Metallumcola ferriviriculae: one gene and its partner. The protein of the gene in region 1 interacts with the protein of each later gene in a pairwise test. Links are inferred from orthologs where the notes say so. Each region holds a gene or a part of one and is shown on either strand. Other genes may lie near its edges.

Region 1 (5,337 bases):
ATATTTTAGACCCGGCACTTTTGCGTCCGGGACGTTTTGACCGCCAGATTACGGTGGATGTTCCGGATGTGACAGGCCGGGAAGCGATTTTGGGCGTCCATGTTAAGGGTAAGCCAATGAAGGAAGATGTAAGTCTCGGAGTGCTGGCTAGACGCACGCCCGGGTTTACCGGTGCAGATTTAGCTAACCTAGTTAATGAAGGGGCATTATTATCTGCCCGTAAAGGCGATACGACAATTAGCATGGAATCCCTAGAGGATTCAGTTGAGAGAGTAATTGCCGGCCCGGAGAAGAAATCTCGGGTTATCAGTGATTATGAACGCAGATTAGTGGCCTATCACGAAGCAGGCCACGCATTGATCGGGCACTACCTGCCGCATACTGATCCGCTGCATAAGGTGTCTATTATTCCCAGAGGGCGTGCGGGTGGATATACACTGCTGCTGCCCAAGGAAGATCGGCGTTATATGACCAAATCGCAAATAATGGATCAGGTGACCATGCTTTTGGGTGGTCGTGTTGCTGAAGCGCTGGTGCTTAAAGAAGTAAGTACCGGAGCGCAGAATGATTTGGAGCGGGCCACCGAATTGGTACGCAAGATGATTACAGAATTTGGTATGTCCGATGCACTGGGCCCGCTGACTTTTGGCAGAAAGCAGGAACAGGTATTTCTTGGCCGGGACATATCCCGTGATCGCAACTACAGTGAAGCGGTAGCCTTTTCGATAGATAAGGAAGCAAGAAAGATTATGGATGAGCGTTATAATCAGGCCAAGCAGCTATTAATGGACAACATGAAGGCACTGCACTTGGTCGCCGAGAACCTCATGCAAAAAGAAACGCTGGAGGCAGATGATTTCCAGCAGTTGCTGGAAAATTTGGATGGGGATTCCGTCACCAAGGGAGATCAAGAAGATAATAGCAGCGACTGGGAGGATGATGGAGTTGGCGAACGCCCCCGACCTCCTATTGGCGGGCCGGACACGGTCATAACATTTAAATTTAAATAATTGGAGGGGAACCTTTATGGAACAGACATACGTAATGATTAAACCCGATGGCGTACAACGAAATTTGGTGGGGGATGTTATCGGTAGGTTTGAAAAAAAAGGGTACAAGCTTGTAGCGATAAAATTATTACTATTAACCGAAGAGCAAGCTAAGGAACATTATCGTGAACATGTTGGCAAACCATTTTTCCCCGGCTTGCTGGGATACATCACCTCGGGTCCTGTGGTGGCCATGGTATGGGCAGGGAAAGATGTGGTGAGCGCTGCCCGAAAGATGATGGGTAAAACCAATCCTTTGGAAGCGGAACCTGGTACCATCCGAGGCGATTATGGGTTAGATATCGGACGCAATGTAATACACGGCGCTGACTCTGTGGAAAGTGCTCAAAGAGAAATCGCCATTTACTTTAAGGAAGATGAAAGCACCTCTTACGAAAAGACGATAGAAGAGTGGCAATACGAGTAAGGCGCGCCCGGGAATGAATCCCGGGCTCTTTCTTGATGTATATGAGATTATCGGCTGTGGATAATTTTCTATACATGGGGGTTGGTGTGGTGTAAGGGGCATTTAAAAATCAAGTGGAGGGGTCATAATGAGTAAATTAAAGGTAGGCTTGGCCGGCGAAGCCGGAGAAACGGTGACCAGAGATAAGACTGCTCAGGCATATGGAAGCGGCCAGATAGAGGTCTATGCGACCCCCGCAATGATTGGTCTTATGGAAAATGCTGCTTTAAGTGCGGTTGATCACTTGCTGGATGAGGGAAAGACTACGGTCGGCATCTCTATTTCCGTGAAGCACCTGGCCGCTACACCTGTGGGATTCCCTGTCAAGGCAAAAGCTAGTCTAAAAGAGATTGATGGCGGACGACTGGTCTTTGCTGTTGATGCTTATGACAGTAATAAAAAAATTGGTACAGGAGAACATCAACGGTTCATAGTGGAAACAGAAAGGTTTTTAAATAAGGCAAAGAGTTTAGAGTAAAGGGGGTGGACGCAGTTGAATGCCGCTAAACGGAGGGAAAAAATTGTTCAATCTTTAAGCGAGACGCAAAGGCCTATTACTGGAGGAGACTTAGCAGAAAGTTTTGCGGTGAGCCGGCAGGTGGTTGTCCAGGACATAGCTATTCTTCGTGCGCAAGGGTTTGAGATACTTGCTACCCCACAGGGCTATATCTATCTCTCTCCCGCATCAAACCAACTCTTACAGCGCACATTTGCATGTCAACACGATTTAGAACGTACCCAGGAAGAACTAAATATTTTCGTTGACTGCGGTGGGACTGTGGTAGATGTTATTGTCGAGCATGCTATCTATGGGCAGATATCCGGTTCTTTAATGTTAAAGTCGCGGGACGATGTAGAAAACTTTTGCAATAAAATAGAACAAAGCGGGGCGGCACTTCTTTCATCATTAACTGAGGGTGTCCATCTGCATACCATCAGATCAGAGGAAGAAAGCGTGTTTGACCGCATAGAAAGGAAGCTGGAAAAAACTGGCCTGCGCCTATTAAATGAACAATAGCGTCGATTTTCTTCTGACGTTAGTATTATGCTCAAAGATCATTTCGGTCTTGTCAACGGGAAGGGGCTCTGCTATAATAGTGCTTAATAGAGGGGCGCCTTTTTTTTGCTCGGAGGTGTAAAGACAGCTGGATACTCACGGTGCTCATTATAAATAAGGGATTTCGGGGATAACTAAAATCAAAGGAAATGGGGGAATGGCAGTGGTAGAAAATAAACATAAGCAAAAACATATAAGAGGGTGGACGCTCTTTTTCCTCGCTTTAGTTATTCTGGGGTACGTGGTTCCGTTCACTCTTTTGACATCGGTGGCTAAAGTATATGGTGCATTTTTGTTTTGGGCTGCTTTTGCCATAGTGGCCGTTATAGCAGTGGGAATATTAACTGCAGGTTGGAGGGACTGATATGAGTCAGACACATATTTATACTGCTTTAGCTATCTATATTGTATTAGGAACAATTGTAGCATTTGTCTCTCGTCAAGGAATGGGTAAGTCTATGACTGATTATTTTTTGGCCGGCAGGACGTTAGGTGGCTTTGTCGGGGCATTGACCTATAGTGCCACTACTTATAGCGCTTTCATGATGGTGGGTTTAGCAGGCCTCACTTTCACCGGCGGTGTAGGGGCGATGGGGTTTGAACTGATATATTTATCTGGGCTGGTACTGGTGGCGTTTTTTGGGCCGCGTTTTTGGCTAGTGGGGAAAAAGTATAACTACGTTACGCCGGCGGAAATGTTAGGGCACCGCTATGACAGCAGGACTCTTGCCTTAGTTGCCGCGGTGGCGTACAGCATCTTTCTAATACCCTACAGCGCTGTTCAGTTAATGGGGGTAGGCTACCTGGTTACGGGCATGTCCGGCGGCAGCATCTCTTTCATGACCGGGGTAATATTGGCTACGATTCTTGCTATTATCTGGGCGTGGATTGCCGGGCTTCGTTCAGTCGCATGGACGGACTCGCTGCAATCACTTTTAATGATTATCGCTTCATTGGTGGTTGTTTACACGGTGGTTTATAAAGGGCTAGGAGGATTTGGCTCTCTGGCCAACACCCTAGAAAATGACTATCCCCAGTGGTTAGTGGTACCGGGGCCCGGTTTATTCTCGTTTAAAACCTTTTTGGGATTAAGTCTGCCGTGGTTTTTCTTCAGCATTAGTAATCCTCAGGTAAGTCAGCGCTTATTTGTGCCTAAATCCATGAAAAGCATGCGGTTGACGGTTATGGGATTTTTGGGGTTTGGCCTCATCTATACACTGGTTTCTATAATATGGGGTTTTAGTGCCAAGGTGCTTCTGCCCAATTTAGAAAACGCCGACTTGGCTACACCGACTTTGCTGGCGCTGCCTATTGTCCCTAAAGCATTAGCGCTGGTAGTAATGGTGGGTATTACCGCCGCTGCGATATCTACTATTGACTCAATTTTGCTGACATTATCATCGGTATTGTCCAGGGATGTTTACGGCAATTTAAGGAAAGATACTTCTGAAGCCAAACAACTGAGGTTTGGCAAGCTCGCGATACCGTTCATTGCCGTTTTGGCCCTTCTCTTTGCCAGATTAAAGCTAGGGCTGATTGCGGTATTGTCTGTAGCTTCTTCTGCTGGACTTCTGGTTACGGTACCGGCTATTTTTGGTGCCTTCTTTTGGAAACGGGGTACGGCAGCAGGGGCCATCACCTCGATTTTAGGCGGTGGAGCGGTCAGTATTTTTCTTCAGTTTAGCGGGTTTAAGCCATTGGGGCACTGGCCCGGGGTATGGGCACTGTTAGTTGCGACAACACTTTACTACTTGGTAAGTTATCTAACACAACCACCCGAACAGGTAGCGGAGGAATTTTTAGGGTACCTAAGCAAGGAGTTGAAGGAAAAGGGTGTTGTTTAAAGGGAAAAAGAGCTCAATAGGCATTAAATAATTAAGGTAAGCCCCGGAAGGGGCTTTTTTTTGCATGACAAGTTAGAGTTTACAATATAATAAAGGGTGAGAGGGGGGAGAAAGGTGGGGAGATAATATTCACCATCTGCTTGGATACTGATGATATGCGTTTAGCGGATTTCATCGCTGCCAGACTGCAAAAAACAATAAGTAAAGCAGATGCTTTTTTTGCCGCTCAAACAAGTGCAGATAGTCAGGCTGAGGTGGTCTGCAGGATAATTAATCAGACGCGGCTAAGGCTGTGGCAGGTGCTGGAACAAGCGGAATTAGATGCTAAGAGTGTAAATGTAAACATAGTAGAGACATACCTCGAGGGTAGGTTATCCCTTGATTCCTCGATGAAGGAGCTATCACATTTTCTAAAGTGCCGCCTGATTGAGGTAACTCCTATTAGTTAGCAGTACTGGTAAAAATTTTTCCGCTTTTGCAGGAAATGAATAAAATTAAGAGAAATATTTAAATGTTAGTGCAATTTAGAAATGGACATACATTAAGTTGTTTGGTATTGGTTTTTACTGAGGAACTTTGTTATTGAAGGGTGCGTTGAAGGGGGGAAAGTTTTAAGTTTTTTTCTTTTGTTGCGATGTACAAGATGAGGAATTTTTTATTTTTACTATTGAAAGGAGAGATATTTAATGCCGTTTGATCCAACAAAATTAAAAGATTGGCAAATCGCCGAAGAGGCGGAAAAATCCCTGCCCACAAATGAAGACTGGATAGAAAGATTAGGGCTGGAAAAAGATGAACTTATCCCCATGGGGAGGACTCCTAAACTTGATTTCATCAAGATTATGGACCGGATGGAAAACAAACCTGACGGTAAATTCATTGAAGTTACCGCCATTACTCCTACACCGCTGGGTGAAGGTA
Region 2 (4,109 bases), 340 kb from region 1 along the record:
TGGATTAAAACCTGTTGGCCATCCCGACCCAAGGAGCTTGGTTCTTCATCATGATTGGTCACAAGGAACCCATCCCCTCCGCAAGGATTTTGATTCAGATTCCTTAGAAAAGATGCCGTCTCCTGATTACCATTTTGGTGAAATAAAGGGAAGTGGACCTTTCTATCTACCGGTTGGGCCGATTCATGCCGGTATAATTGAGCCAGGGCATTTTAGGTTCAGCGTGGCCGGGGAAACTGTTCTCAATTTGGAAGCCAGGTTATTTTATACTCACCGGGGAGTAGAAAAGCTAGCAGAAGGCAGTACTTTAGCCGGTGTCTTAGCTTTGGCAGAGCGAACTTGCGGTGCATGCGCTTTTTCCCATAGTGTTTCTTTTTGTCACGCTATTGAACGCATAGGGAATGTCCAAATACCCGATAGAGCATTATCTATCAGGGCAATATTATTAGAAATGGAACGATTATACAATCACATTGGCGATGTGGGTAATATTTGCGCTGGAGTAGGACTAGCGTTAGGAACCAGTCATGGTAACCGCATCAAGGAGGCGATTTTGCAGTTAAACCAGGGGTTGACCGGCAGCCGGTTCTTAAGAGGAATTAATACTATTGGTGGTTTGAAGAAGGACATTGCTGATCAGCAGCTTGCTTCTTTAGATACTCAATTGAAGCAATTAACAGAAGATTTTATTGACTTGGCTGAGGTTTTACTAGATCACGACTCTTTGATCCAGCGGTTGAGGGGTACCGGGAGGCTATCTTTGGTAGCTGTGCAGGATCTGGGGGTAGTTGGACCTGCGGCTAGAGCCTCTGGCTGTACCAAGGATTGGAGAAAAGATTTCCCTTATGGCATTTATGGGCAGCTGGACTTTGAGGTGGCTAGAGAAGAAGCGGGAGATGTATTGGCTCGATTTAAAGTACGTATCAATGAGGCGGTAACTTCTTTTAAAATAATATCCCAGTTGATTTGTCAGATACCTACCGGCCCGGTAGTACATCCTGTGGGAGAGTTACTTCCTTACCAAGCGGCTCTGGGTTGGAGCGAATCAGCTCGTGGCAGCAACCTGCATTGGGTAATGATTGGCCCAAATAATACCGTTTATCGCTATCGCATTCGTTCCGCTTCTTACTGTAATTGGCCGGCAGTACCTTTAGCTGTCCAAGGAAATCTTGTGCCAGATTTTCCTCTAATTAATAAAAGCTTTGAGTTGTGCTATGCTTGTACAGATCGGTAGAAGTAAGTAAGCTAAAAGGGGTGAAGATATGTTTGGGATTTTTATGAAGTCATGGCGGGTTGGAATAGTTACTAGACCTAAACAGAAGAAAAATAAAAACTTTGGTCGTTCTTGGCATATTCGTCATGTCGATTGCGGATCTTGTAATGGTTGTGATTGGGAGATGAATGCCCTATTAAATCCCGTTTATGACCTGCAACGTTATGGTTTGGATTTTGTAGCATCACCCCGGCATGCCGATATTCTGATGGTAACAGGATCTATGACCAAACATTTACAAGTTGCCCTGGTAAAGACGTTTGAGGCTACCCCTGCCCCTAAACAAGTCGTTGCTGTGGGAGACTGTGCGTGTAATGGAGGCATTTTTAAAAATAGCTATGCTACTTTGGGTGGAGTAGAACAGGTTGTTCCGGTTAATATAAAAATTGCCGGTTGTCCACCATCCCCACAGGAAATATTGGATGTTTTAACGCGCAACCTAAGAAAATCAGTAGTTTGATTTGAAAAAATATGGTAAGATGGAAAGTAGCAAATCATTATCAAGGAGGTTAATGACTTGCAAAAAGAACTATTTCAATTTGAAGCGGATTTCTTTAAAGCATTATCTCATCCTGCTCGCATTGGTATTTTAGAAAACCTACGTTCAGCGGATAAGAATGTCAATGAGCTAAGCCAGATATTAAATTTAGAAGGCTCAGCAGTCAGTCAGCAATTAGCCCAGTTACGGGCGAAAAATATAGTAGTCGGTATTAAGGAAGGGACTAAGGTTACCTATTCTGTAAAAGATCCGCTTATTTTTCAGCTATTAGACGATGCTCGACGAATTTTTGACAATCATTTAGCTGAAACCCTTTCGCAGTGGAAAGAAATTAAACAGGAAATTAATAAAACCAGAGGCTAAAATAGGAGGGCACTGAAAAACATGGTGTTTTGGCTAAAGCAATGTAATAAAAAAACCAGAAGATGAGATACATTATCTCAGTCTTCTGGTTTTTTCTATATGCATGTAACCACCTGGGTTATCGCTTTAATTCTTACCCATTAGGGTTATAATTCTTTTTAAATTAAGAAATTTTTTTACTAATTTGGCATAGCCCCAATAATATAGCATATGCCAGAGGCGTCTATGTGTAATTGGGTGATTGTTATACTTCTTTATATATTTTCAATTTGCCAGTCAATAGGTTCCTTGCCTATTGTATTAAGAAATTTATTAGCCTTAGAAAAAGGCTTGCTTCCAAAGAAACCTCGGTGTGCAGATAGTGGACTTGGATGAACGGATTTTATTATATAATGTCTGGAGTTTCTTATTATACCTAATTTAGATTGAGCATTCTTTCCCCATAATATGAAAACGGTAGGTTCTTCCCGGTCATTTAATAAATGAATTATCTTATCAGTGAAATTTTCCCAGCCTTTATTTTTGTGAGAATTTGCTTGTCCTGCTCTAACTGTTAATACAGTATTAAGAAGCATAACCCCTTGGTCAGCCCATTTCTTTAAGTAACCGTTATTAGGGATATAACAGCCCAAATCACTATGCAGTTCTTTGTAGATATTCATAAGAGAAGGGGGCGCTGACACCTCTGGTTTTACAGAAAAGCTCAAACCATGGGCCTGACTGGGACCATGATACGGGTCCTGACCTAATATAACTACTTTTACATCCTTAAACTCTGAAAAGTGTAAAGCGTTGAATATATCATACATATCTGGATATACAGTTTTTGTTCTGTATTCATTTATCAGAAACTTTCTAAGTTTTAAGTAGTAATCTCTTTCAAACTCCTCTTCCAATAAAAAATGCCAATCATTTTCTAATATTTGCATATAAATCACCCTAATAAATTATACCAAAAAAATCGCAGCTAGTTTAGGGTTAAAACTAAGAGGTGATGACCGTAAAAAATTAGAGGAATTGTATGGACAGGAGGAGAATGCTGACAACGCACACCACAGAGGATTCTTTTAACCCAGAAGTAAGGGGTCGCTTTTTTAATACAAAAAAAGCGACAGATTTATCAATACCCTCAAACTGTTACAGAATTACAAAGAAATAGCAAACCGCATTGCTACAACAGGTGATTTAAAAATTTCACAGCGTATTGATTATTTAAAAACAAATGGCATTAAATCTATGGAATAGTGGTTACGGGCCCCACGAAAGAAATATTGAAGTTACAGGAAGAGCCATGGATTGCTGGAATACATCTGGGTGAAGTAAAGTTATGGAACTGGGAAAAATAGATTATTCAAAAATTTGCGATTGGGAAGTTCTTTAAAAGATTTTCTTGTTATTTAATATGCTAACTTTAGGGATAATGCTTATTTATTGGGAAGTTAAATTTGACTGCGATTTTACATGAAAATAAAAAAAACTGCGGAAAATAACAATACCAACTGAGAAAGGAGTGAGTGAATTTTCATGCAAAAATTTTGGATAACTTTGGCGGTTTCTATGTTTATGTTTGTAGCAGTATTGGGAGCATTCCCGGCGCTAGCAGCAGATGTAACAGCGGATCCAGGAAAGGTGACTGTACAGTTAACTGAAACCCAAAAGAAAGAGTTAGCGACTCTTCACAGAGAGATTCTTGATAAGAAGAAACAAGTGATATCCAAATATGTTGAGTATGGAGTCATTCCCCAAGAAAAAGCAGATAAGATTATGTCTCGGTTGGAAAAACGCTATGAGAGGCTTGAACAAAACGGTTTTATCCCACAACGGGGTAAATGTAAAAGAAAGCATTTCCAGTAGTGTTAAGTGGGGGCTGCCCTAAACAATTGGGGCAGAACTCTTTTTTTGTTGCACATGGGACTAAACCTTACTGAAGCAGGCAGGCCTCCTGACCACTATTCTTTAAACACGGACTATGTT

What was found.
Region 2: the proteins of ndk (region 1) and MFMK1_RS02725 interact in binary tests that used the Escherichia coli proteins (3 or more experiments, as listed by UniProt). The link is inferred for Metallumcola ferriviriculae from one-to-one orthologs.

Annotation. Positions count from the first base shown.
Region 1 is NZ_CP121694.1:179,945-185,281, reverse strand. What follows is about bases 1-2,751. They hold ndk (nucleoside-diphosphate kinase), read left to right. Parts: upstream 1-1,026; coding sequence 1,027-1,476; downstream 1,477-2,751. Other genes in these bases: MFMK1_RS00975 (hypothetical protein), read left to right, coding at 2,736-2,751; MFMK1_RS00980 (transcription repressor NadR), read left to right, coding at 2,009-2,533; MFMK1_RS00985 (thioesterase family protein), read left to right, coding at 1,604-1,993; ftsH (ATP-dependent zinc metalloprotease FtsH), read left to right, coding at 1-1,010. In the rest of the region: more of MFMK1_RS00975, read left to right, coding at 2,752-2,936; MFMK1_RS00970 (sodium:solute symporter family protein), read left to right, coding at 2,938-4,416; MFMK1_RS00965 (hypothetical protein), read left to right, coding at 4,572-4,865; MFMK1_RS00960 (formate--tetrahydrofolate ligase), read left to right, coding at 5,103-5,337. UniProt on the Escherichia coli protein: Major role in the synthesis of nucleoside triphosphates other than ATP. The ATP gamma phosphate is transferred to the NDP beta phosphate via a ping-pong mechanism, using a phosphorylated active-site intermediate.
Region 2 is NZ_CP121694.1:523,870-527,978, forward strand. Bases 1,228-4,109 are described here. They hold MFMK1_RS02725 (uracil-DNA glycosylase), read right to left. Parts: upstream 3,065-4,109; coding sequence 2,390-3,064; downstream 1,228-2,389. Other genes in these bases: MFMK1_RS02710 (hydrogenase large subunit), read left to right, coding at 1,228-1,234; MFMK1_RS02715 (NADH-quinone oxidoreductase subunit B family protein), read left to right, coding at 1,263-1,733; MFMK1_RS02720 (ArsR/SmtB family transcription factor), read left to right, coding at 1,791-2,135; MFMK1_RS18465 (anti sigma factor C-terminal domain-containing protein), read left to right, coding at 3,380-3,481; MFMK1_RS02735 (YckD family protein), read left to right, coding at 3,660-3,989. Outside these bases: more of MFMK1_RS02710, read left to right, coding at 1-1,227. UniProt on the Escherichia coli protein: Excises uracil residues from the DNA which can arise as a result of misincorporation of dUMP residues by DNA polymerase or due to deamination of cytosine.